Regions from separate parts of the Microbacterium sp. CCNWLW134 genome, predicted to be linked through region 3. Evidence: predicted binding sites of a transcription regulator. Region 3 holds the regulator's gene; each other region holds the start of a gene.
The links. Region 3 encodes HrcA, which represses chaperone genes, less so after heat shock. Its sites were predicted from a motif close to TTNGCACTCGNNNNNNNCGAGTGCNAA; they were not measured.
Positions count from the first base shown of each region.

Region 1: groL (chaperonin GroEL) is a predicted target of HrcA. The motif match lies at 5,618-5,644, and genes of this name have one in related genera.
Region 2: V6S02_RS14715 (Hsp20/alpha crystallin family protein) is a predicted target of HrcA. The motif match lies at 5,833-5,859, and genes of this name have one in related genera.

Region 1 covers NZ_JBAOJU010000001.1:2,041,983-2,049,513, reverse strand. The annotation lists gene V6S02_RS09765 (DsbA family protein) at 1-198, shown strand, start outside; tRNA gene V6S02_RS09760 (tRNA-Thr) at 233-308, shown strand; gene V6S02_RS09755 (hypothetical protein) at 416-1,078, opposite strand; gene V6S02_RS09750 (DMT family transporter) at 1,153-2,100, shown strand; gene V6S02_RS09745 (nitroreductase family protein) at 2,119-2,679, opposite strand; gene msrB (peptide-methionine (R)-S-oxide reductase MsrB) at 2,685-3,092, opposite strand; gene V6S02_RS09735 (DUF2332 domain-containing protein) at 3,213-4,238, shown strand; gene V6S02_RS09730 (DUF3263 domain-containing protein) at 4,269-4,514, shown strand; gene V6S02_RS09725 (LytR C-terminal domain-containing protein) at 4,592-5,194, shown strand; gene V6S02_RS09720 (cold-shock protein) at 5,325-5,525, shown strand; gene groL (chaperonin GroEL) at 5,681-7,300, shown strand; gene V6S02_RS09710 (DUF2461 domain-containing protein) at 7,407-7,531, shown strand, end outside.
Region 2 covers NZ_JBAOJU010000002.1:869,822-877,352, reverse strand. The annotation lists gene V6S02_RS14740 (endonuclease/exonuclease/phosphatase family protein) at 1-204, opposite strand, end outside; gene V6S02_RS14735 (alpha-amylase family protein) at 267-1,922, opposite strand; gene V6S02_RS14730 (TIGR03885 family FMN-dependent LLM class oxidoreductase) at 1,919-2,884, opposite strand; gene V6S02_RS14725 (DUF2207 domain-containing protein) at 2,968-4,758, opposite strand; gene V6S02_RS14720 (MarR family winged helix-turn-helix transcriptional regulator) at 4,807-5,250, shown strand; gene V6S02_RS14715 (Hsp20/alpha crystallin family protein) at 5,296-5,769, opposite strand; gene arfA (arabinosylfuranosidase ArfA) at 5,901-7,415, opposite strand.
Region 3 covers NZ_JBAOJU010000001.1:1,444,557-1,452,087, reverse strand. The annotation lists gene V6S02_RS06885 (ExeM/NucH family extracellular endonuclease) at 1-1,509, opposite strand, end outside; gene lepA (translation elongation factor 4) at 1,733-3,580, shown strand; gene V6S02_RS06875 (DUF1990 family protein) at 3,591-4,241, shown strand; gene hemW (radical SAM family heme chaperone HemW) at 4,244-5,455, shown strand; gene hrcA (heat-inducible transcriptional repressor HrcA) at 5,558-6,598, shown strand; gene dnaJ (molecular chaperone DnaJ) at 6,648-7,531, shown strand, end outside.

The DNA.
Region 1 (7,531 bases), 600 kb from region 3:
CTGAACGGAATCCCCGAGACCGAGGGCGTCACCCTGACGGGTACTCCGATGGTGCTCGTGAACGGTGTGCCCTACGTCGGCGCCCTGGACGATCCGCAGGAGTTCTCGCAGTTCGTGCTGACCATCGGCAGCGACGCGTACTACAAGACGGCTTCGCCCAGTCCGACGCAGACGCCGTCTCCGGCGGCGACTCCCTGACCGGCTCGCATCCCTCGATAGGATGGGATGCCTTGCCGGCTTGGCGCAATTGGTAGCGCACCTAACTTGTAATTAGGGGGTTACGGGTTCGAGTCCCGTAGCCGGCTCCAGAGCCCCTCCGCGAGTCGTCAGTAAACGCGGCCTCACGTCGATCCGGGCCGCGTTTTCTGACGGGTCGCGACGAATGGGCGCGGCGGGACGGGCCCCCGACCGTGCGCTACTGCGGCGGCGCGAAGCGCAGTGACACCGTCGTCGCACCGCCCTCGCGGAAGAAGGCGACCTCGGCCGTGACGGCGGTGTCCGCATCCGCTCCCGGCCCGATCTCGACCTCGAAGACCTCGCCCGATCCCGTGGAGTTGAACTCCAGCAGGCGTTCGTCCAGCCCCTCGAACTGCGACGCGTCCCAGCCGAACTCCGGCGCCCGTGCTCGCAGCCCGTCGATCGCGCCACGCCACGAGCCCGCCCCGTCGATCCCCACGGTGATCGCCGCAAGCCGATCATCCGCCGCCGTCGCGGTGGCGGTGACGACGTCTTCCACGACGTGCACCTCGTCTCCGGCGGCGATGAGCGCCCGGACCGGCCGGCGGAACTCGGCATCCTTGGTCTCGTTGGCGCGAAGCCCGAGGTCGGATGCCGGAAGGGCCCCGTCGCCGACGCGGACCCGCAGCACGCCTTCGACGTTGACGTAGTCGAATCCGGCGTCGGTCAGCATGCTCCCACCGTCGGACGCCTTCTGATCCGCCGAGGCCTCGGGCTCATCCTCGGCCCACCACGACCCCTGAACCATGAACGTTCCGACGATGACGGCGCCGATGATCAGCACGAGAAGCGCCGCGGGCAGCCAGCTGAGGAGTGTTCGGGTTCGACGGGTAACGGGCACACTTCAGCGTACGTCGGCGCACCACTCCTCGTCCCTCATCCGGACAGCGCCGCCTGTCCCTGCATGATGGAGGGATGCCCGCTCCGCGTGTTCCGATCGCCCTCGCCGTCGCGGGCGCCGTCCTCGTCGGCGTTTTGACGGCTCTGCAGGCGCGGGTGAACGGTCAGCTGGGCGTGAGCGTCGGCAACGGGGTGGTCGCCGCCGTCATATCGTTCGCGTCGGGTCTTGTCATCGTGGCCGTCATCACCGCGCTGACACCGGGCGGCCGCCGAGGGGTCACGGCGCTGCGACGGGGCGTCAGGGAACGCTCGATCCCGTGGTGGATGCTCCTCGGGGGAGCGGCGGGCGCGCTCACGGTCGCGACGCAGGGACTCGCCGTCGGCATCATCGGGGTCTCCCTGTTCACCGTGGGCATGGTCGCCGGCCAGGCGGTCGCGGGCCTTATCCTCGATCGCACCGGCTACGGACCTGCGGGGGCGGTCGCGGTCACGGTCCCCCGGCTCCTGGGCGCCCTTCTCGCCGTGGCCGCCGTCGCCTTCGCGCTGAGCGGCGACACGCTGGCCACCGTTCCCCTGTGGATGCTCATCCTTCCGCTGCTCACCGGCGCCGGCATCGCCTGGCAGCAAGCAACCAACGGTCGTCTCCGCGCGCGGGTCGGCTCACCCCTCACGGCGACCCTGGTCAACTTCATCGGAGGCACGGCGATCCTCGCGGTGGGGGCGGGGATCAGCGTCGCCCTCGTCGGTGCGCCCACGCAGTTCCCCACGAATCCGCTGCTCTACCTCGGCGGTGCGGTCGGCGTGGTCTACATCGTCCTCTCGGCGGCGATCGTGGGCTCCACCGGCGTGCTGCTGCTGGGCCTCGGCGCCGTCGTCGGACAGCTCGCGACATCCGTCCTCATCGACGCGTTCTGGCCGGCGGTCGGCAACCCCGACCCGCTGCAGGCGGTCGCCATGATCACGCTCGCCCTGCTGTCGGTGATCGTCGTGAGCCTGCCGTGGCGTCGGATGCGCCGGCGTTAGCGTGCCCGCCGGCTCGCCTCAGCGCGGGTCGCGCTTGTCGGCCGGCATGCGCGAGAGGAAACGGTCGGCCTCGATCGGCGCGCGCCGACCCGGACGAGCGTCACTCGGCTTGCCGCCGACGTAGAGCCACCCGAGCAGCTCCTCGTTCTTCTTCAGCCCGTGAGCCTTGGCCACCGCTTTGCTGCGCGTGTAGTGGCCGGTGCGCCAGATCACACCCCAGCCCGCATCGTCGAGCAGCAGGCTCAGCACGTGCGCGACGCCGGAGGCGACGGCCTCCTGCTCCCACCGCGGCACCTTGCCGCTCTTGCGATAGCTCGCGACGACGGCGAGGAGAAGGGGCGCACGCTGGGGCTTCGTGGACGCGCCCTTGTGCCCCTCGGCCTTATTGATCGCCCGGCCGAGTCGATCGCGGTCGGCGCCGCGCAATTCGATCAGTCTCCAGGGGCGCAGGGATGAATGGTCGGCCACCCTCCCGGCCGCGGCGACGAGCCGGACCAGCTCCTCGTGCGTCGGCGCGTCGGCCGTCACACGAGACCACGAGCGTCGACCGGCGACGGCGTCGTACACCGCCTCACTCATCGCACTCACGCGGACGGTTCGGGCGTGAAGTCCAGAGCGAGCGAGTTCATGCAGTACCGATCACCGGTCGGAGTGCCGAAGCCGTCGGGGAAGACGTGGCCGAGATGCGACCCGCAGGCCGCGCAGCGCACCTCGGTGCGCACCATCCCGTGACTGTTGTCCTCGATGAGCTCGACGGCTTCGGGTCGGATCGACTCGTAGAAGCTCGGCCACCCGCAGTGGGAGTCGAACTTCGTCCCGCTCTTGAACAGCTCAGCGCCGCAGGCGGCGCAGGCGTAGAGACCCGCGCGTTCCTCGTCGAGCAACTCTCCGGTCCAGGGGCGCTCGGTCGCCGACTCGCGCAGAACCGCGTACTGCTCGGGGGTGAGCTCGGCTCGCCACTGCTCGTCGGACTTGTCCACCGTGTAAGACATGGAACCTCCTGCATCCATTCAACCGCAGACCCGCGACCCGGGGCGCCTGGTCCGCCATGCGCGTACACGCGGCGACACATCGGTGATGCCGACGACGCTCGACCGCGGCACGATGGGACGATGCCCGACTCCGATGCTGTCGTTGACGTCGCCGAGCGGTATCGCAGGTTCGCCGAGATCGAAGCGCCGGGGCGCTCGATGATGTACGAAGCCTGGGCCGCCGGGGTGTCGGGCGACCGGGCGGTGCAGCGAATCCTCGCGAGGATCCCCGCGACGCACCGTCAGCCGCCTCTCGTGTTCGCCGTCACCCGTCTCCTCGGTGCACCGGAGGACGACTACCCCGCGTGGGCGGCGTGGACGAAGCGCCACGCGCGGGCCGTGGTCGAGGAGTGCGCGGCCCGCTCGCTGCAGACCAACGAGCCTCTTCGCTGCGCCGCGCTCCTTCCTGCGCTCTCCGCCATCACGGGACCGATCGCCCTGCTCGAGATCGGCGCGAGTGCCGGCCTGTGCCTGTATCCCGACCGTTATTCCTACCGCTATGCCGACGGGCCCGCCCTCGACCCCGTCGACGGGACCTCCGCGGTCATCCTCGACAGTGCGCTCCGGGGACCTGGCGCTGAACGCCTCGCCGAGACGCTGACGCTGCCCGAGGTGGTCTGGCGTGCAGGAGTCGATCTCGCACCCCTGGATGCCGCGGACGCGGCGGATCGTGCATTCCTCGCCTCCCTGGTCTGGCCGGGCGAGACGGGACGACAAGAGCGCGTCGTGGCCGCGCTCGACATCGCGGCGGCGGATCCGCCGCGGATGTGGCGGGGTGACGCCTCGGAACCGGGCGTGGTGGCGCAGGCCGCCGCCTCCGCTCCCGCGGAGGCCACTCTCGTGATCACCACCCCCGGAGTCCTCCCGCACATCCCGCGCGCGGGTCGGCAGCGTCTGCGCGCAGAGATCGACGCGCTCGGCGCCACGGTGGGGGCGCGGTGGATCACCCTCACCCCCGCGGACATGGCCGACCAGTGGCATCCCCCTCTCGATCCCCGGCGATGGTCGGGGTTCGTCCTCGCGATCGACGGGAATCCCTGCGCCGAGGTCGATCCGCTCGGCGGATTCGTGGAGTGGCGCGCGGGGGAGCAGGGGGCCCGGGGTTAGCGTGGGCGGGTGCCCCTGAGTGACAGGCCCTTGAGTGAACGAGATCGGCTGATCCTCGACTTCGAGGCGCTGTGGACTCGACACGGCAGCGCCAAGGAAGAGGCCATCCGCCTTCGGCTCGGTATGTCTCCAGGGCGGTACTACCAGCTGCTCACACGGCTCATCGACACCACCGAAGCGCAGGAGTACGACCCCATGCTGGTCAAGCGTCTGCGCCGCATCCGCGACGCGCGCCTGCGCGCGCGGTTCATCCGCACCGCCGCCACCGGGCGCTGAGGGCGGCGACGCGGCAGGGGGATCGTCCGTCCAGCTGACGCTTAGGTTGCCTCTGCCCGCTTCGGTAGCATCTTCTGGTGCCGAAAAGGACCTATCCGCGGGATCGCTTCGATGACCTCCCCGCGGACGGAGGACGTGTCGGCGCCCACCGTGCGGAGAATCCCCGGATGCGTCCGGGAGTGGTGCTGCTCTGGGCGAGCCTGGCCACCATCGTGCTCATCGTCGTCGGCATCTTCGGAACTCTGCTGACGTCGGGGCGCATCCAGCTCGCCCCCGACGCCGAGCCGACGGCGTCACCGCAACCCACGGTCGAGCCGGTGATCGACACGTCGTACTCGGTGCAGGTGCTCAACGCCACGCCGGAGCAGGGGCTGGCGACCCAGGTGAAGGATGAGATCGTCGCGGCCGGATGGTCCGCCGACGCCGTCTCGGCCAGCGGCGCCGGGACGACCGACTTCGCCGAGACCACGGTCTACTACGCCTTCCCCGGAGACCAGGCGGCCGCCGCGGGTCTCGCCGACCTCGTGCTCGGCGGCGCACGCATCGAGCAGACCGATGTCTACCAGCTCGCCGACGACCCGAACACCCCGGAGGACGAGAGCCAGGCTCTGCAGCTGACCGTCGTCATCGGGCTGGACCGCACGACCGACGCGCCCGCCGAAGAGACACCCGCTCCCTGAACCGAGAGATGTGTTTCGCCCGCGTAAATGTTTGACAGCGGGCATGTCAACAATCGCGTGAGAGCCGGTTCCCGCCTGTCGGCGGTCCCTAGCATGGGCCCTGTCCCGCCGCAGTACAGGAGAGTTCGCCATGACACAGGGCACCGTCAAGTGGTTCAACGCCGAGAAGGGTTACGGTTTCATCACCGCCGGTGACGGTCAGGATGTCTTCGTCCACTACTCGAACATCGACATGACCGGGTTCCGGGTTCTCGAGGAGGGTCAGACCGTCGAGTTCACCGTCGGGTCGGGACAGAAGGGCCCGCAGGCCGAATCGGTCCGCGTCGTCTGAGAAGCGGATGACGCGGGTCGGCGTCGCGCGCCGACCGCCACACGCCGCGTGTGCCGTGGCTTGCACTCACCCATGCCGAGTGCCAGAATGGATTAGCACTCGTGATTGTTGAGTGCTAAGTCCGAAAGCCTACGTCCGGGAGGGACGACACACACATGGCAAAGATCATCGCTTTCGATGAGGAGGCCCGTCGCGGCCTCGAGCGCGGCCTGAACACCCTGGCCGACGCCGTCAAGGTGACCCTGGGTCCCCGCGGTCGCAACGTCGTGCTGGAGAAGAAGTGGGGCGCCCCCACGATCACCAACGACGGTGTCTCGATCGCCAAGGAGATCGAGCTGGACGACCCCTACGAGAAGATCGGCGCCGAGCTGGTCAAGGAGGTCGCGAAGAAGACCGACGACGTCGCCGGTGACGGTACGACCACCGCGACCGTGCTCGCCCAGGCGCTCGTTCGCGAGGGTCTGCGCAACGTCGCCGCCGGTGCCGACCCGATCTCGCTCAAGCGCGGTATCGAGAAGGCCGTCAAGGCCGTGACCGACCAGCTGCTGGCCGACGCCAAGGAGGTCGAGTCCAAGGAGCAGATCGCCGCGACCGCGTCGATCTCCGCCGCTGACCCCACCATCGGCGACCTGATCGCCGAGGCGATCGACAAGGTCGGCAAGGAGGGCGTGGTCACCGTCGAGGAGTCGCAGACGTTCGGCACCGAGCTCGAGCTCACCGAGGGTATGCGTTTCGACAAGGGCTTCATCAACCCCTACTTCGTCACCGACCCCGAGCGTCAGGAAGCGGTCTTCGAAGACCCCTACATCCTGATCGCCAACCAGAAGATCTCCAACATCAAGGACCTTCTGCCCGTCGTCGACAAGGTGATCCAGGACGGCAAGGAGCTCGTCATCATCGCCGAGGACGTCGAGGGTGAGGCGCTGGCGACCCTGGTGCTGAACAAGATCCGCGGCATCTTCAAGTCGGCTGCCGTCAAGGCTCCCGGCTTCGGCGACCGTCGCAAGGCGCAGCTGCAGGACATCGCGATCCTCACCGGCGGCCAGGTCATCACCGAGGAGGTCGGTCTCAAGCTCGAGAACGCCACCCTCGACCTGCTCGGCCGTGCGCGCAAGGTCATCATCACCAAGGACGAGACCACCATCGTCGAAGGTGCCGGCGACGCTGCGCAGATCGAGGGTCGCGTGACCCAGATCCGTCGCGAGATCGACAACACCGACAGCGACTACGACCGCGAGAAGCTCCAGGAGCGCCTCGCCAAGCTCGCCGGCGGCGTGGCCGTCATCAAGGCGGGTGCGGCCACCGAGGTCGAGCTGAAGGAGCGCAAGCACCGCATCGAGGACGCCGTCCGCAACGCGAAGGCTGCCGTCGAGGAGGGCATCGTCCCCGGTGGTGGTGTCGCGCTGATCCAGGCCGGCAAGATCGCCTTCGAGGCTCTCGAGCTCGTGGGTGACGAGGCCACCGGTGCGAACATCGTCAAGGTCGCCATCGAGGCTCCGCTGAAGCAGATCGCCCTGAACGCCGGTCTCGAGCCCGGTGTCGTGGCCAACAAGGTCGCCGAGCTGCCGGTCGGTCACGGCCTGAACGCCGCGACCGGCGAGTACGGTGACCTGTTCGCGCAGGGCATCATCGACCCGGCCAAGGTCACCCGCTCGGCGCTGCAGAACGCCGCGTCGATCGCCGGCCTGTTCCTCACCACCGAGGTCGTGGTCGCCGACAAGCCCGAGAAGGCTGCCGCGGCGCCCGCCGACCCCACGGGTGGCATGGACTTCTGATAGCAGTCCCACACACAGAGGCGCCCCTCCTCCGGGAGGGGCGCTTCTGCGTGTGACCGGAGCATTCCGGTCCTCATCCCGGATCCCGACGGCTACCATCTGCCGCATGGCCTTCGACGGACTGGACTCCGACGCCCCGCGCTTCTACGACGACCTCGCCGCCGACAACACCCGCGAATGGTGGCTCGCGAACAAGGCCCGCTACGACGCGGTCGTGCGTGGTCCGTTCGA
Region 2 (7,531 bases), on a different contig from region 3:
GGCCGCCGCCCAGGCTCGGAAGAACAGCGGGACCACGGCGAGCACCAGCAACCCGATGGCGCCCACGGGAATCAGCGCCTGGGCGATGGGAACGAGCCCTCCGACGAGGACATCGAGGTGGGGCAGCACCGCCGCGAACGCGGCGACCAGGAGGGCGACGACCGTCCAGATCAGGCGCGCTCGGCTCCGGCGTGCGGTTCTCACCCGGCCACGCTAACCGCGCGTCGCGCCGATCTCGATCGCGCAGCCGCGTTCCCGGGATCTCCTCAGGAGACCCGTCCGTCCCCCGGGCGCGAGACGCGCAACCAGCGGAACCCGTACGGGGCGATCTCCATCTCGATGCGCCCCTTCCCGTCGAGTGGCATCCGGTCGGCTGCCAGCAGATCGACCAGCCGGGTCCCCTCCGGCTCATCCGGCAGGGCGAAGGAGATCGTGGCCGGCACGTCTGCGAAGTTGTGCACGGCGACCATCGCGCCGACGTCGGCCGCGAGCTTGTGCACCATCACCGCGGGCACATCGTGTTCGATCACCTCGAGCGAGCCCCAGCCGAGTTCCGGCGAGATGCGGTATCGCGCGATGAGACCGCGGACGAAGTGCAGCAGCGAGTCGCGGTCTTCGATCTGGTCGGCCACGTTGACGTGCTCCGGGGCGTACCCGTCACCCGGCACCGCCGCGGGAAGACGCGACGGCGCGGCATCCGAGAATCCCCCGTTCCGCTCCCCCGACCACTGCATGGGCGTCCGCACCGCCTCTCGGCTCTTGTCTTCGGGGTTCTCGCCCATGCCGATCTCCTCCCCGTAGAAGAGCACCGGGGTGCCCGGAAGGGTGAACAGCAGGCTGTAGGCCATGCGGATGCGGCGGGGATCACCACCGAGCATCGTCGGCAGCCGCCGCACGATGCCTCGCCCGTAGATCCGCTGGCTCTCGTCGGGCGCGAGCGCCTCGAACACCTCCTGGCGCTCGTCCTCGCTCAGCTGATCGAGGGTCAGCTCGTCGTGGTTGCGCACGAAGTTGGCGAACTGCGCCTCGACCGGCAGGTCGGGCCGTGACGAGAGAGCCTCGATGAGGGGCGCAGGATCGTGACGCACCAACGACAGGTAGAGCCGCTGCATGGCGACGAAGTCGAACTGCATGGTCAGCTCGTCGCCGTCCTCACCGCCGAAGTACGCGACCTGCTCGTCATACGGCAGGTTGACCTCGCCGAGGAGCACCGCCTCACTCGACCGCCGCTGCAGGAACTGTCGCACGTTCCGGAGGTACTGATGAGGATCGGCCATCTCGGGGATCTCGAGCAGCGACGGCACGGCATCGACCCGGAACCCCGACACCCCCAGCTGCAGCCAGAACCCGACGGTCTTCGCGATCTCGTCGCGCACCTTCGGGTTGGCGATGTTCAGATCGGGCTGGTGCGGGTAGAAGCTGTGGAGGTACCACTCCTCGGTCTTCTCCTCGTAGTTCCAGATGCCGTCGGCCTCGCCCGGGAAGACGGGGTTCTTCTGACCCTTCGGCGGCGGGTCGCTGCGCCAGATGTAGAAATCGCGGAACGGCGAGTTCTTGCTCCGCTTGGCTGCGAGGAACCAGGGATGGCGATCGGAGGTGTGGTTGACGACCAGATCGACGATGACCCGCATGCCCCGGTCGCGAGCGGTGCGGATGACCTCGACGAAGTCTCCGAAAGACCCCAGCCGCGGATCGATCCCGTAGAAGTCGGCGACGTCGTAGCCGTCATCCAGATCGGGAGTCGGATAGATGGGCATCAGCCACAGACAGGTCACGCCGAGCTGAGCGAGGTAGTCGATCCGCGCCGCGAGCCCCTGCAGGTCACCGATGCCGTCACCGTTCGAGTCGAAGTAGGTCTCCACATCGAGGCAGTAGATGACCGCGCTCTTCCACCACAGGTCGCTGGTGTCGGTGATCCTCATACGAGCTCCCGGAGGCGGGGAAGGATGCTGCGCTCGGACGCCGCGAGGAAGTCGGCCTGATCGCGCCCGACGTGGTGGAGGTAGACCCGGTCGAACCCGATGTCGACGAGCTCGGCGATCCGCTCGGCGAGCGCGGTGGGGTCGTGATCGACCAGCACCGCCTTGCGGAGCTCGGCCTCATCGGGTTCGCCGACGGCCCGATCGAAGTCTTCGGGCTGCTCGAAGTCCCACGCCTCAGGCGGCGACACCAGCCCGTTCGGCCACTGGTCCTTCGCGAGCGCGATGGCCTCGGCGTCGGTCTCGGCGAAACTCACGTGCACCTGCAGCACGAGGGGGCCTGCTCCGCCGCCCTCGCGGTAGGCGTCGAGGACGTCGCGAAGCACCTCGGGGGCCTGGGCGACCGTCGCGAAGCCGTCAGCCCACGACCCCGCCCAGCGGGCGGTCTGCGTGCTCACCGCTGCGGCGAGGAAGGGGGGCGGCACCTCGGGCCTCGACCACACTCGCGCACGATCGACGCGGATGAGGCCGTCGTGGCTGACCTCCTCGCCTGCCAGAAGACGCCGCATCACGGTCGCGCTCTCGAGCAGACGGGCGTTGCGAACGTCCTTCTCGGGCCATTCGTCGCCGGTGACGTGCTCATTCATCGCCTCACCGCTGCCGAGCGCCGCCCAGAATCGGCCCGGGAACATCTCTCCCAGCGTCGCGATCGCTTGTGCATGGACCACCGGGTGGTAACGCTGCCCGGGGGCGGTCACGACGCCGAACGACAGTCGCGTGGTCGCGAGGGCCGCAGCCAGCCACGACCACGCGTACCCCGACTCGCCCTGGCGGACACCCCACGGCGACAGGTGGTCCGAGCACATCGCGGCGTCGAAGCCGGCGGCTTCGGCTCCTTGGACATCGCGCAGGAGCGCGCTCGGCGGAATCTGTTCGTGCGAGGCGTGGAATCCGATGACGACCATGACTCCACCGTGCCCCCCTCAGATGAGAAGCGGGAGGGGTTCCGCTTTGCCGCGGGATCGGGTAGGCCCCGGGCTGCGATGCGTCAGACGCCCCCGCCCCCACCGCCGCCGCCCCCGCCGCCCGCGGAGCCTCCCCCGCTCGAGCCGCCTGAGCTCGACGACGCCGCCGCCGTAGCGGAGAGGCTGCTGATGCCCGCCGAGAAGGCCGCGGCGTTGAACCCCGCCGTACCGACGTACCAGCCGGGGGTGTCGTCGCCGTAGTAGATGGCGAGCTGCTTCGCCCACTCCTTCTCCTGGCCGAAGACCACCGCGTACGGGAGCAGCCGCTCGTAGAGGTGGAGCATCTCGCGAGGGTCGCCGGTGTCGACCGGGCGCCGTTCGGCACCGGTCGGAGTCTGCAGCATCCGGATCCGATCGGCCTCCGCCCACTCGATGAAGATCTTCAGACCCTCCAGGTGGTCGCGCACCTCGGCGCCGGTCGCGCTCAACGGCCGCGTCGAGAGCACCGCGACCGTCACGATCGTGAGCCCCGACCCGAGCACGATGATGACGATCGGCAGCAGAGGGTCGACCGACCCTGCCAGAGCGAACACGCCGAGGAGCACGATGAGCACTCCGATCAGGAGTGCGCCGGCGATCGGCCATGCCCGCACCCGCGCCGGGATGGTGCGGTAGAGCCCCCGGCTCTTCAGCTCCTTGCGCCCCGCCGCGAGGATCTTCTGGGCCGTGCGGGAGAAATGGGTGTCGTTGCCGCCGAACTCGTAGATCTCGCCGGGTCGGAGCTCCTCGTCGAAGAGGCCTTCCAGCAGCATCCGTCCATCGCGGTCGGCGCGGCCGGCGTCGATCAGCTCCGCCTGCAGCTTGGCGCTGCCGAACCACCGCTTCTCCCCTTCGAGGATCCGGATGCTTCCGACCACCGCCTGCTCGAGCACCTCGGCCGGGATCGCCTTCGCCGTCTTGCCCAGCAGCAGCGCGCTCTCCAGGGCGTCGATGCCGGGGGGCGGGGTGAACTCCGCGATGATCGTCGGTCGCCCGGGTTCGTTCCTCAGCGACCGGCGATTGACCACGATCGCCGCGCCGAGCATACCGAGGCCGGCGATGCCGGCCACCCCCTGGGCCCACCCCCAGCCCGACGCGAGGTAGGAGTCATCGAATCGGGCGAAGGTGCCCGACTCGAATCCCACCGCGATCGTCAGCGTCTCCGTCGGTGCGAGATCACGGGCGCCGGCGGTGACGACGGCGCCCTCCCCGCTGTCGGAGACCTCGATCGGACACGTGGTTTCCGCGCCGAACCTCCCGACGTAGCACGCGTGCGCTCCGGTGAGCGCGCCGGCCAGGTCGGCAGGCACCACGAGTGTGGCCGTGACCTCACCGAAGGGTTGGCGCCACCCGTTGCCATTGACGTCCCAGTAGAACTCGTCGCTGGTGTCGGCGAAGAAGTCGGTGACATTGCGCAGGGTGTAGGTGAACACGAATGTCTGCCGGCCGGAGAGGAAGTCGTCGGCGCGAGATGTGACGATCATCCAGTTCCCGTCGGTCTCGACCTCGCTCGGCCTCGGGTTGCCCTCTTCGTCGGTGACCGAGACCAGGTCGGGAAAGGTGGGCTGACCGTTGTAATCGGCGGGGATCTCCCGGCGCAGGCCGCGATTCTGATCCTCGGGGAAGACCGCGACGAACGTCTCGACGACGCGAAGGGTGCTGGTGTCGTCATCCTCACGGCCGAGGGTGTACTCGGCGTGCATGCTCTCGAACACGAAGTCGTCGAGGTCGCCGGAGGCGGAGGCGGGCTGTGCGGAGACCGCCAGGCCGACGAGGCCGACGACCCCCAGGAGGACCGTCAGCACCGTGGCGGTGATCCGACGCGTTCGCGGCATGCGCTCAGCCTAGATGGCGGCGTCGCCGCCACCGGATACCCTGGGGCCGTGAACGATCGTCGCCTCGCCGTCGAGGCATGGGAAAGCCTCTTTCGTGCGCAGCACGAGCTGTTCGCCGATCTGGGCCGCGACTTCAGCGATGCGCCGCTGCAGCAGGGCGAGTATGACGTGCTCCTGACGGTGACCCGGGCGCCCGATATGACCGCGCGACTGCGTGACATCACGCGCCTGATGCTCGTCAGCCAGCCCTCGGTGTCGCGTCTGGTCGACCGGATGGTCGCCCGGGGATACGTCACGAAGCGCCCCGACCCCGATGATGGGCGCGGGTCGCTCGTCCGGGCGACGGAGGCGGGCGCCCGCGCGTTCCGCGACGTGGCACGGGTTCATGCCGCCCACATCGCGGAGCGGATGTCGGTGCTGAACGAGTCCGAGCTCGCCCAACTGCGCGAACTCACCACCAAGCTCCGGACGCGCGACGCCCCCGCCGAGTGAGGACCCGACGGGGGCGTCGCGAGATGCTCCGTCGACGGACGCGGTTTACTGCTCGACCGGCTGCGGGTGATCTGCCGCACTCGACGCCGAAGCGCTCTCGTGCGCCTGCAGCACCTGCGCGCCGTTCTCGGTGGCGACCTCGATCTTGCGTGGCTTGGCCTTCTCGCTCACCGGGATGGTGACGCTGAGCACGCCGTTGCTGTAGCTGGCCGCGATGCGGTCGGTGTCGATGCCCTGGCCGAGGTTCAGCTGTCGCACGAAGCTCGCGGCCTCACGCTCGCGCGTGATCCACTTCACGCCGTCACCGGCACTGAGCGTGCGCTCGGCGCGGATGGTCAGCAGCTGGCCGTCCACGTCGATGTCGACCGAGCCGGGGTCGATGCCGGGCAGGTCGGCGGTGAGCACGTAGTGGTCTCCGTCGCGGTAGAGGTCCATCGGCATGCGGCGCGGGCCGCGACGGGCGTCGAAGAAGCTCGTCGCGAGACGGTCGAGGTCACGGAACGGGTCGTACGTTGCCATGTTCGGTCTCCTTCACTGGACGAAATCCGGAACTTGAGTCAGCTTGACTCAAGTACGTCCAGGTTAGCACTCGAGGGTGGAGAGTGCTAAGTACCGCGGCGTTCGCCGTGAGCGAACGGACGGGCGGAGATTCACTCGGCGGTCAGGACCGTCCACGAGCAGGGGGGCAGGGTCAGGGCGACGGCGCCGTCGGCGATCTCCACCGAGTCGTTGGCCTTCGGCGTCACCCGGTCGGGCTGCTCGAGTGTGTTCGCAGCGTGGATGTCGTCGTCGAAGATCGATGTCGCCGTCGCGGATGAGACGCCACCTGCGAGCGCCGTGGAGTCGATCTCGAGAGTGACCTCGTTCGTGAGGCTGCGGTTTACGGCGAAGACCGTGATGGCGCCACTGTCAGGATCGATCGTCGCGACGGCGTCGACGATCGGCACCTCGCCGAACTTCGCCGCCTCGTAGGTCGGGCTGTCGAGCTTCAGCTCGAGGGCGACACCCCGCGCGAGCTGGGAGGTCAGCGAGAAGGGGTAGAACGTCGTCTGACGCCACGCCGGACCGCCGGGCTCGGTCATGATCGGCGCGATGACGTTCACCAGCTGCGCGAGGCTCGCCGACGTCACCCGGTCGGCGTGCCGGATGAGCGAGATCATGAGGCTTCCGAAGACGACGGCGTCGAGCACGGTGTACCGATCTTCGAGCAGCCTGGGTGCGACCGGCCAGTCCGCGACATCCGTGATCTTGTCGACCTCGTTGTAGCGCGACTGGTACCAGACGTTCCACTCGTCGAAGGAGATGTTGATCGTCTTCTCGCTCCGCTTCATCGCCTTGACGTGGTCGGCGGTGGCCACGACCGCCTCGATGAAGCGATCCATATCGACGCCCGATGCCAGGAAGCTCGCCAGGTCGTCGCCCTCGGGCTCGTAGTACGCGTGGCAGGAGATGTAGTCGACGTTGTCGTACGTGTGCTCCAGGACGACGCGCTCCCACTCGCCGAACGTCGACATTCCCGCACCCGAGCTGCCGCAGACGACGAGCTCGAGATCGGGGTCGACCTGACGCATCGCTCGCGCGGTCGTGGCCGCGAGCTGCGCGTAGTTCTCCGCCGTGCTGTAGCCCAGCTGCCAGGGCCCGTCCATCTCGTTGCCGAGACACCACATGCGGATATCGTGGGGTTCGGCGTGCCCGTTGGCGACGCGCTCGTCCGAGAGCCGTGTGCCGGAGCGGATGTTGGCGTACTCCAGCACGTCGAGGGCCTCGAGCACCCCGCGGGTGCCGAGGTTCACGGCGTACATCAGCTCGCCGTCGACCTTCTTCATCCACGAGGCGAACTCATCGAGGCCGATCTCGTTCGTCTCGGTCGAATGCCACGCCAGGTCGAGCCGGCGGGGCCGCTCCTCGCGGGGTCCGACACCGTCCTCCCACCGGTACCCCGAGACGAAGTTTCCGCCGGGGTAGCGGATCGTTGACACGCCGAGCTCGCGCACGAGATCGATGACGTCGGCGCGGAAGCCTTCCTCATCAGCCGAGGGGTGACCCGGCTCGTAGATGCCGTCGTAGACGCACCGCCCGAGATGCTCGACGAAGGAGCCGAACAGACGTCGGTTGATGGGGCCGACGGCGAAGTGAGGGTCGATGGTGAGGTGTGCGCGGATCATGCTTCTCTTTCGGGAAGGGCAGGTTCAGCAGGACGTGCGGCGCGGGCCGAGCATCACGATCAGCGGAATGACGGACGCGAGCGCGCTGGGGATGGTCAACATTGATTACAACGTTG
Region 3 (7,531 bases):
GACGTCTTCGAACTCCACGCCGTCACCCGCGCCCGATCCGTCACCGGTGAGGGGTGAGGTCGGGTTGAGCTTGAACGCGTTGTTGCGATAGTCGACGATCACCGGCTCGGTGAAGGTGACCGAGGCCCCCACCACGACCGGCTCGGTGAGCGAGACGTAGGGCGGAGTGAGTGCGGCGTTGGCGGCGGAGAGGAAGTTCGTGCTTGCGCCGTCGTCGAGGACGACGCGACGTGCGGCATTCTCGGCGGTCACTGCGGCGGCCTCGGGCGAACCGGGGAGCGCCACCTCGGTGGGCTGCACGAGCGGGCCGTCGCCGAAGGCGAGGGGAACCTCGCCGTACTGGTTCGTGCCGTAGGTGTCGGTGACGGTGAACGCGCCCTCGGGCTGGATCAGCATCGACTCGAGCGCTTCGCGACCCGTGTCGTCGGCCGGCCATCCGGTGACGAGCGGCGTGACCGGTGCGTCGTCGGCGATGACCTCGACACTGCCGGTGCGGATATCGACCTGGGTGAGGCCGTTGAACTCGGTGGCGAGCCCCGTCACGCGCACCGTCTGACCCTCGGCGACCTGACCGACCGTGCTGGGCGCGTAGACGAAGACCGCGTCGGACGCGGTGCCCTCTGCGGCGCCGGTGCCGGGCGTCTGGATGACGAAGCCTGCGAGGCCTCCGGTGGGGTAGTGCGCCGTGACGACGCCCTCGGTGACCACGGTCTGGCCGTTCAACGGCGTCGAGGCGCCGGTGCCCTGGATCTCGGCGATCGTGACCGCCTCGGGGCCGGTCGGTTCCGGCTCCGGGTCGGGAGTGGGCTCCGGGTCGGGAGTGGGCTCAGGGTCGACATCGCCCCCGGCGCCCTCGGGCGTCGGGGTGCCCGCGGTGAAGTCGGCAGCGTTGACCGCGGTGTGCGAGCTCTCGGCATCGCGCGAGATGCTCGTGGCATTCGTCGTGGCAGGCGCCGGCCCCCCGGCGGAGTCGGTCGCGCCGCCCCAGCCGACATAGTCGACGACCTGATCCACGGCCGCCATGTTCGTGCCGCCCGACAGCGCCTCGGCGGAGTCGACGAGCGCGACCTTGCCACGCTCGCCCGACATCGCGATGGTCCCCTCGACATCGGCGTCGAACCCGGGGAGGGCAGTGTCTCTTCCGGTCGCCTGACCGACGAGCACCTTCCCACCCGGCTGGATCGTCGTCCCCGTCAGCGGAGTGACCTGCCAGCTGTCGCCCCCGGCGGACGCGTACTGCACGCTCCACGACCCGAGGTCGACGGCGGTGTCGCCGGTGTTGACCAGCTCGACGAAGTCGCGGTTGAACGCCGCGCCGCTGTTGCCGCCGCCGCCGTAGACCTCGTTGATGAGGACGGTGGCGTCCACGCTCACCGCGGCCTGCGCGGGCAGGGCGAGACCCGCACCACTCAGGGCGAGGGCTCCCGAGAGGAGACCGACGCCGAGCGTCCGGGCCCTTCGTCTCGGTCGGCGTGGCGTGGGGGATAGGGCACCGGATGTCACGGTCACAGACACTCTCCTGGTTTCGTATGCACAGACGAACAGCGTCCCGAGCACGACGAGACCATCGTCCGGGGGCACGCCGTTCGATCCTTACCGAATTCCCGATCGCGTGGATGACGCCTGTGGAAACTCCACGTGACACTTCGTGCGAGGGCGGCTGCCACCGGCATCCGCTCCTCTTCTCCGGCGGCGCAGGCGGCCGGCTGGTCGCCCGTAGAATCGAGGGAATATGTCCCCGCGCGCCCTCCAGCCCCTCGAGCCCAGTGCGACTCCGCCCGAGCTCATCCGGAACTTCTGCATCATCGCCCACATCGACCACGGCAAATCCACCCTGGCCGACCGCATGCTGCAGATCACCGGCGTCGTCTCCGATCGCGACATGCGCGCGCAGTACCTGGATCGGATGGACATCGAGCGCGAGCGCGGCATCACGATCAAGAGCCAGGCGGTGCGGATGCCTTGGGCCACCGATGCCGGCACCTACGCCCTCAACATGATCGACACCCCCGGTCACGTCGACTTCACCTACGAGGTGAGCAGGTCACTGGCCGCGTGCGAGGGCGCGATCCTGCTCGTCGATGCCGCACAGGGGATCGAGGCCCAGACCCTCGCCAACCTCTACCTGGCACTGGAGAACGACCTCCACATCATCCCCGTGCTCAACAAGATCGACCTTCCCGCCGCCGACCCCGAGAAGTACGCCGCGGAGCTCGCGGGACTCATCGGCGGCGACCCCGATGACGTGCTGCGGGTCAGCGGCAAGACCGGCGCGGGCGTCGAGGAGCTCCTCGACCGCATCGTCGAGCAGATCCCCGCACCGCAGGGGAACGCCGACGCTCCGGCCCGCGCGATGATCTTCGACTCCGTCTACGACGCCTACCGCGGCGTGGTCACCTACGTCCGGATGATCGACGGCAAGCTCCAGCCCCGCGAGCGCATCCAGATGATGTCGACCCGGGCCACGCACGAGCTGCTCGAGATCGGGGTGTCCAGCCCCGAGCCGATTCCGACCCGCGGCCTCGGTGTCGGGGAGGTGGGGTATCTCATCACCGGCGTCAAGGACGTCCGGCAGTCCAAGGTCGGCGACACGATCACCGATCAGCGCAAGCCTGCCACCGAGGCCCTCCCCGGCTACACCGACCCGAAGCCGATGGTGTTCTCCGGCATCTACCCGATCGACGGCAGCGACTACGCCGAGCTTCGCGAGGCCCTGGACAAACTGAAGCTCTCCGACGCCTCGCTGCAGTACGAGCCCGAGACCTCCGTAGCGCTCGGCTTCGGTTTCCGCTGCGGATTCCTGGGCCTGCTGCACCTGGAAATCATCACCGAGCGGCTCTCGCGCGAGTTCGGGCTCGACCTCATCACCACCGCCCCCTCCGTCACGTACGAGGTGCACACCGACACCGGCGAGACCATCTCGGTGACGAACCCCAGCGAGTACCCCGACGGCCGGGTCGCGGAGGTGTCCGAGCCCATCGTGAAGGTCGGCATCCTGCTGCCGAAGGACTACGTGGGAACCGTGATGGAACTCTGCCAGTCCCGCCGCGGAGCACTGCTGGGTATGGACTACCTCAGCGAAGACCGGGTGGAGCTTCGCTACAACATGCCCCTCGGTGAGATCGTCTTCGACTTCTTCGACCACCTCAAGAGCCGCACGCAGGGCTACGCGAGCCTGGACTACGAGCCCGCCGGGTCGCAGACCGCAGACCTCGTGAAGGTCGACATCCTGCTCCAGGGCGAGAAGGTGGATGCCTTCAGCTCGATCGTGCACCGGGAGAAGGCGTACGCCTACGGCACCATGATGACCGAACGACTGCGCAAGCTCATCCCGCGTCAGCAGTTCGAGGTGCCGATCCAGGCCGCGATCGGCGCCCGGATCATCGCGCGCGAAAACATCCGCGCCATCCGTAAGGACGTGCTGGCCAAGTGCTACGGCGGTGACATCACCCGCAAGCGCAAACTGCTCGAGAAGCAGAAGGAGGGCAAGAAGCGCATGAAGATGGTGGGCCGCGTCGAGGTGCCGCAGGAGGCCTTCATCGCCGCGCTCTCGGGGGATGTCGAGGGGAAGCAGAAGTAGGCTGTCAGCCATGCGCCGCGGAACCTTCAGGGATGACACGGTCGACTATGCCGCCGTCGGGGCCACCCAGGCCGCCGATCTCATGCACTTCCCGCCGGAGCGGAGCATCCCGGCGGAGGAATCGTGGCGGATCGGCAGCGGCGAGGAGCGCTTCCGCGCCGCCGGCGAGTCGCTGCTCTCGTGGAGTGCGCAGCGCGGAGCCGGGTTGGAGCTGACCGACGTCCGCCCCGCCGCCGGCCCGATGTACGCCGGCGTGAGCTTCGATGAGAACGGCGCTCCCATCGCTCCGAGCAAGCTCGAAGTCGAGCAGCGCTACGACTCCGACGGCACCCCCTTCGTCACCGCCGGCGCGACCGTGCACCTGGGGGGTCGGGTCGCGGGAATGCGCGCCGACGGCGAACTGCGGGTGATCTTCGCGGTCGAGGAACCCCGCCGCATCGGCTTCGCCCTCGGCACGGTGCAGGGGTCGGTCGTCAGCGGCGAGGAATCGTTCATGCTCGACTGGCACGACAACGACGAAGTCTGGTTCACGGTTCGCGCCTTCGACGCACCGCAGGCGCTGCTCTATCGGCTCTTCCCCGCCCTCACGCGGCGCCGCCGCCGCGAACTGTTCACCCGCTACCTGCGTGCCATCTCTCCGCTGTACGCCACCCCCGCCTGAGCGTGGGAGCCGCGCTTCCCCTCGGTGAACCCGCCCCGGCCGACGGCTCGCTGCCGGCCGGCACGGTCATCGACCCGGCGGTGCCCTTCGGCGCCTATCTCCACGTCCCCTTCTGCCGGGTGCGCTGCGGGTACTGCGATTTCAACACCTACACCGCCACCGAGCTACGCGGCGCCAAGCAGGACGACTACGCCGACACTCTGTTGCGCGAAGTGGAGCTGGCCCGCCGCGTGCTGTCCGAGACCGGGCGGCTGCGACCGGTCGAGACGGTGTTCTTCGGCGGGGGCACGCCCACCCTTCTTCCCGCCGACGACCTCGTGCGCATGCTCGAGGGCGTGCGTGCGGCGTTTCCGGGGGCCATCGAGCCCGAAGTGACGGTGGAGGCCAACCCCGACACCGTCGACGAGGCGGTCGCACGCCGCCTCGCGGAGGCCGGGGTGACCAGGCTGTCGATCGGCATGCAGTCCTCTGTTCCTCCTGTGCTGGCGACGCTGGATCGCTCGCACCGCACCGACGCGGTGGCCACCGCCGTGGCTGCCGCCCGCGAAGCCGGGCTCGGTGTCAGCATCGATCTGATCTACGGCGCACCGGGAGAATCACTGGCCGACTGGCGCGTCTCGCTCGAGACGGCGATCGCGCTCGACCCCGACCACCTCTCCGCCTACGCCCTCATCGTCGAGGAGGGGACGGCGCTGGCCCGCCGCATCCGACGCGGGGAACTCGCCCTCCCCGACGACGATCTGCAGGCGGAGATGTACGAGCTCGCAGACGATCTGCTCACCGGGGCGGGGCTGTCGTGGTACGAGGTGTCCAACTGGGCTCGGACCCCCGCCGATCGCTGTCGCCACAATGCCGCGTACTGGCGGGGCAGCGACTGGTGGGGGTTCGGCCCCGGCGCGCACGGCCATGTCGCCGGAACCCGCTTCTGGAACGTGCGTCATCCGGCCGCCTACGCCCAACGGCTCGCCGAGGGCCTGTCTCCCGCAGCGGGGCGCGAGGTCCTGTCACCGTCATCCCGGCTCCTCGAGGCGGTTCTCCTCGGCGTCCGCACCCGCGAGGGTCTGGCCACCTCGTCCCTCCCACCGGGCGCAGATGCCGCCCTCCCGGGGCTCGTGGCGGACGGCCTGGTCGAACCTCAGACCATCGACCGGGTGCGGCTGACCCGGCGCGGCCGACTCCTGGCCGACCACGTCGTTCGCACGCTCACGGCCTGACATGCCGTGATCCGGCCGTCCGACGTCGAGGGTGTTCCGATAGAATTGGCACTCGGATCCCACGAGTGCCAGGGGTGTCGGCAGGCCGACGAAGGGGGTGTCATGGTCAGCGAACGCGGATTGCAGGTGCTGCGCGCCATCGTGCAGGACTACGTCGACACGCGCGAACCCGTCGGCAGCAAGGCCATCGTCGAGCGTCACGCCTTCGGCGTGTCCGCCGCCACCATCCGCAACGACATGGCTCTGCTCGAAGACGAAGACCTCATCGTCGCCCCGCACACGTCGTCGGGGCGGGTCCCGACCGACAAGGGCTACCGCGTCTTCGTCGATCACCTCGCCCAGGTCCGGCCTCTGAGCCCCGCCCAGCGGACGGCCATCTCGTCGTTCTTGGAAGGTCCCTCGGATCTCGACGAAGTGCTCGCCCGCACGGTGCGCGCTCTGACGGTCCTCACCGGGCACGTCGCGATCGTGCAGTATCCGTCTTTCGCGCGGGCGACGGTCTCCCACGTGGAGCTCGTACGCCTCGACCCACTGAAGGTGCTGGTCATCGTCGTCACCGACACCGGCCGGGTCTCGCAGCGACTCGCGTTCCCGGGAATGGAGATCGATGAGGACCGGATGCAGCGGATCCGCGGCCGGGTCTCCGACCTCGTCGTCGGAGTGCCGGTGCGGGAGGGCGTCGCCGGGGTCGCGACCGCCGTCGAGGCGGGCGAGACCCCCGGGGATCCCGACGGCCCCGCGCTCCAGGCGATCCTCCGGGTCATCGGGGAGGAACTGGACGGCTTCCGCCAGGACCGACTCGTGCTCGCCGGCAGCGCCAACCTCGCCCGCAGCGAAGCGGATTTCCGCGGCAGCATCTATCCGCTGCTGGAGGCCATCGAAGAGCAGGTGACACTGCTGAGGCTCATGGGAGAGATGGTCGCCGACGATCAGGGCCTCGCGGCGAGCATCGGCCGCGAGAACGAGCCCTTCGGCCTGAGCGAAGCGTCCGTCGTCGCGAGCGACTACGACGCGACGGGCTCTCGTGCTCGCGTCGGCGTGCTCGGACCGACCCGCATGGACTACCCGACCAACCTCGCGGCCGTCCGGGCCGTGGCGAGGTACCTCACTCGTCTCCTGGACGAAGACGAAAACGCCCGCTGACGACAGCATTCCGCAGACTCCCCGCGCCCGGCGCGGCAGGAAGGTGAAAGTGGCTGACCACTACGAAGTACTCGGTGTGGCGCGTGACGCCAGCCCCGACGACATCAAGCGCGCCTACCGACGGCTGGCGCGAGAGCTGCACCCCGACGTCAATCCCGGTGAGGACGCGGCGGAGCGGTTCAAGCTCGTCACGCACGCCTACGACGTGCTGAGCGACCCCGACCAGCGCGCCCGCTACGACGTCGGCGGCGACACCGCCTTCGGCGGAGCCGCCGGCGGGTTCGGCGGGTTCAGCGACATCTTCGAGACCTTCTTCGGCGGGGGAGGAGGCGGCGGGGCGCGCGGTGCCCGGCCGCGCTCACGGCGCGAACGCGGTCAAGACGCGCTGGTTCGGATCAACCTCGAGCTCAAGGACGTCGTGTTCGGCGTGCACCGCGACATCGAGGTCGACACCGCCGTGGTGTGCGAGACGTGCACCGGATCGTGCTGCCAACCCGGCACCTCACCCGTCACGTGCGACATCTGCCACGGCACGGGCCACGTTCAGCGGCAGGTCCGAAGCCTCCTCGGCAATGTCGTCACCTCACAGCCGTGCTCGGTGTGCCAGGGGTACGGCACGACGATCCCGTATCCCTGCGCCACCTGCCAGGGGCAGGGGCGGGTTCGCTCACGCCGCACGGTCTCGATCGACGTACCGGCGGGCGTCGAGAGCGGTCTGCGTCTCCAACTGCCCGGGTCGGGCGAGGTGGGCCCCGCCGGCGGACCCAACGGCGATCTCTACCTCGAGGTGAACATCGCACCCGACCCGGTGTTCTCGCGCGACGGCGATGACCTGCTGGCGACGCTCGAGGTGTCGATGCCCGACGCGATCCTCGGCACCCACACGACGATCGACTCGCTCGACGGACCGGTCGACCTCGAACTGAGGGCCGG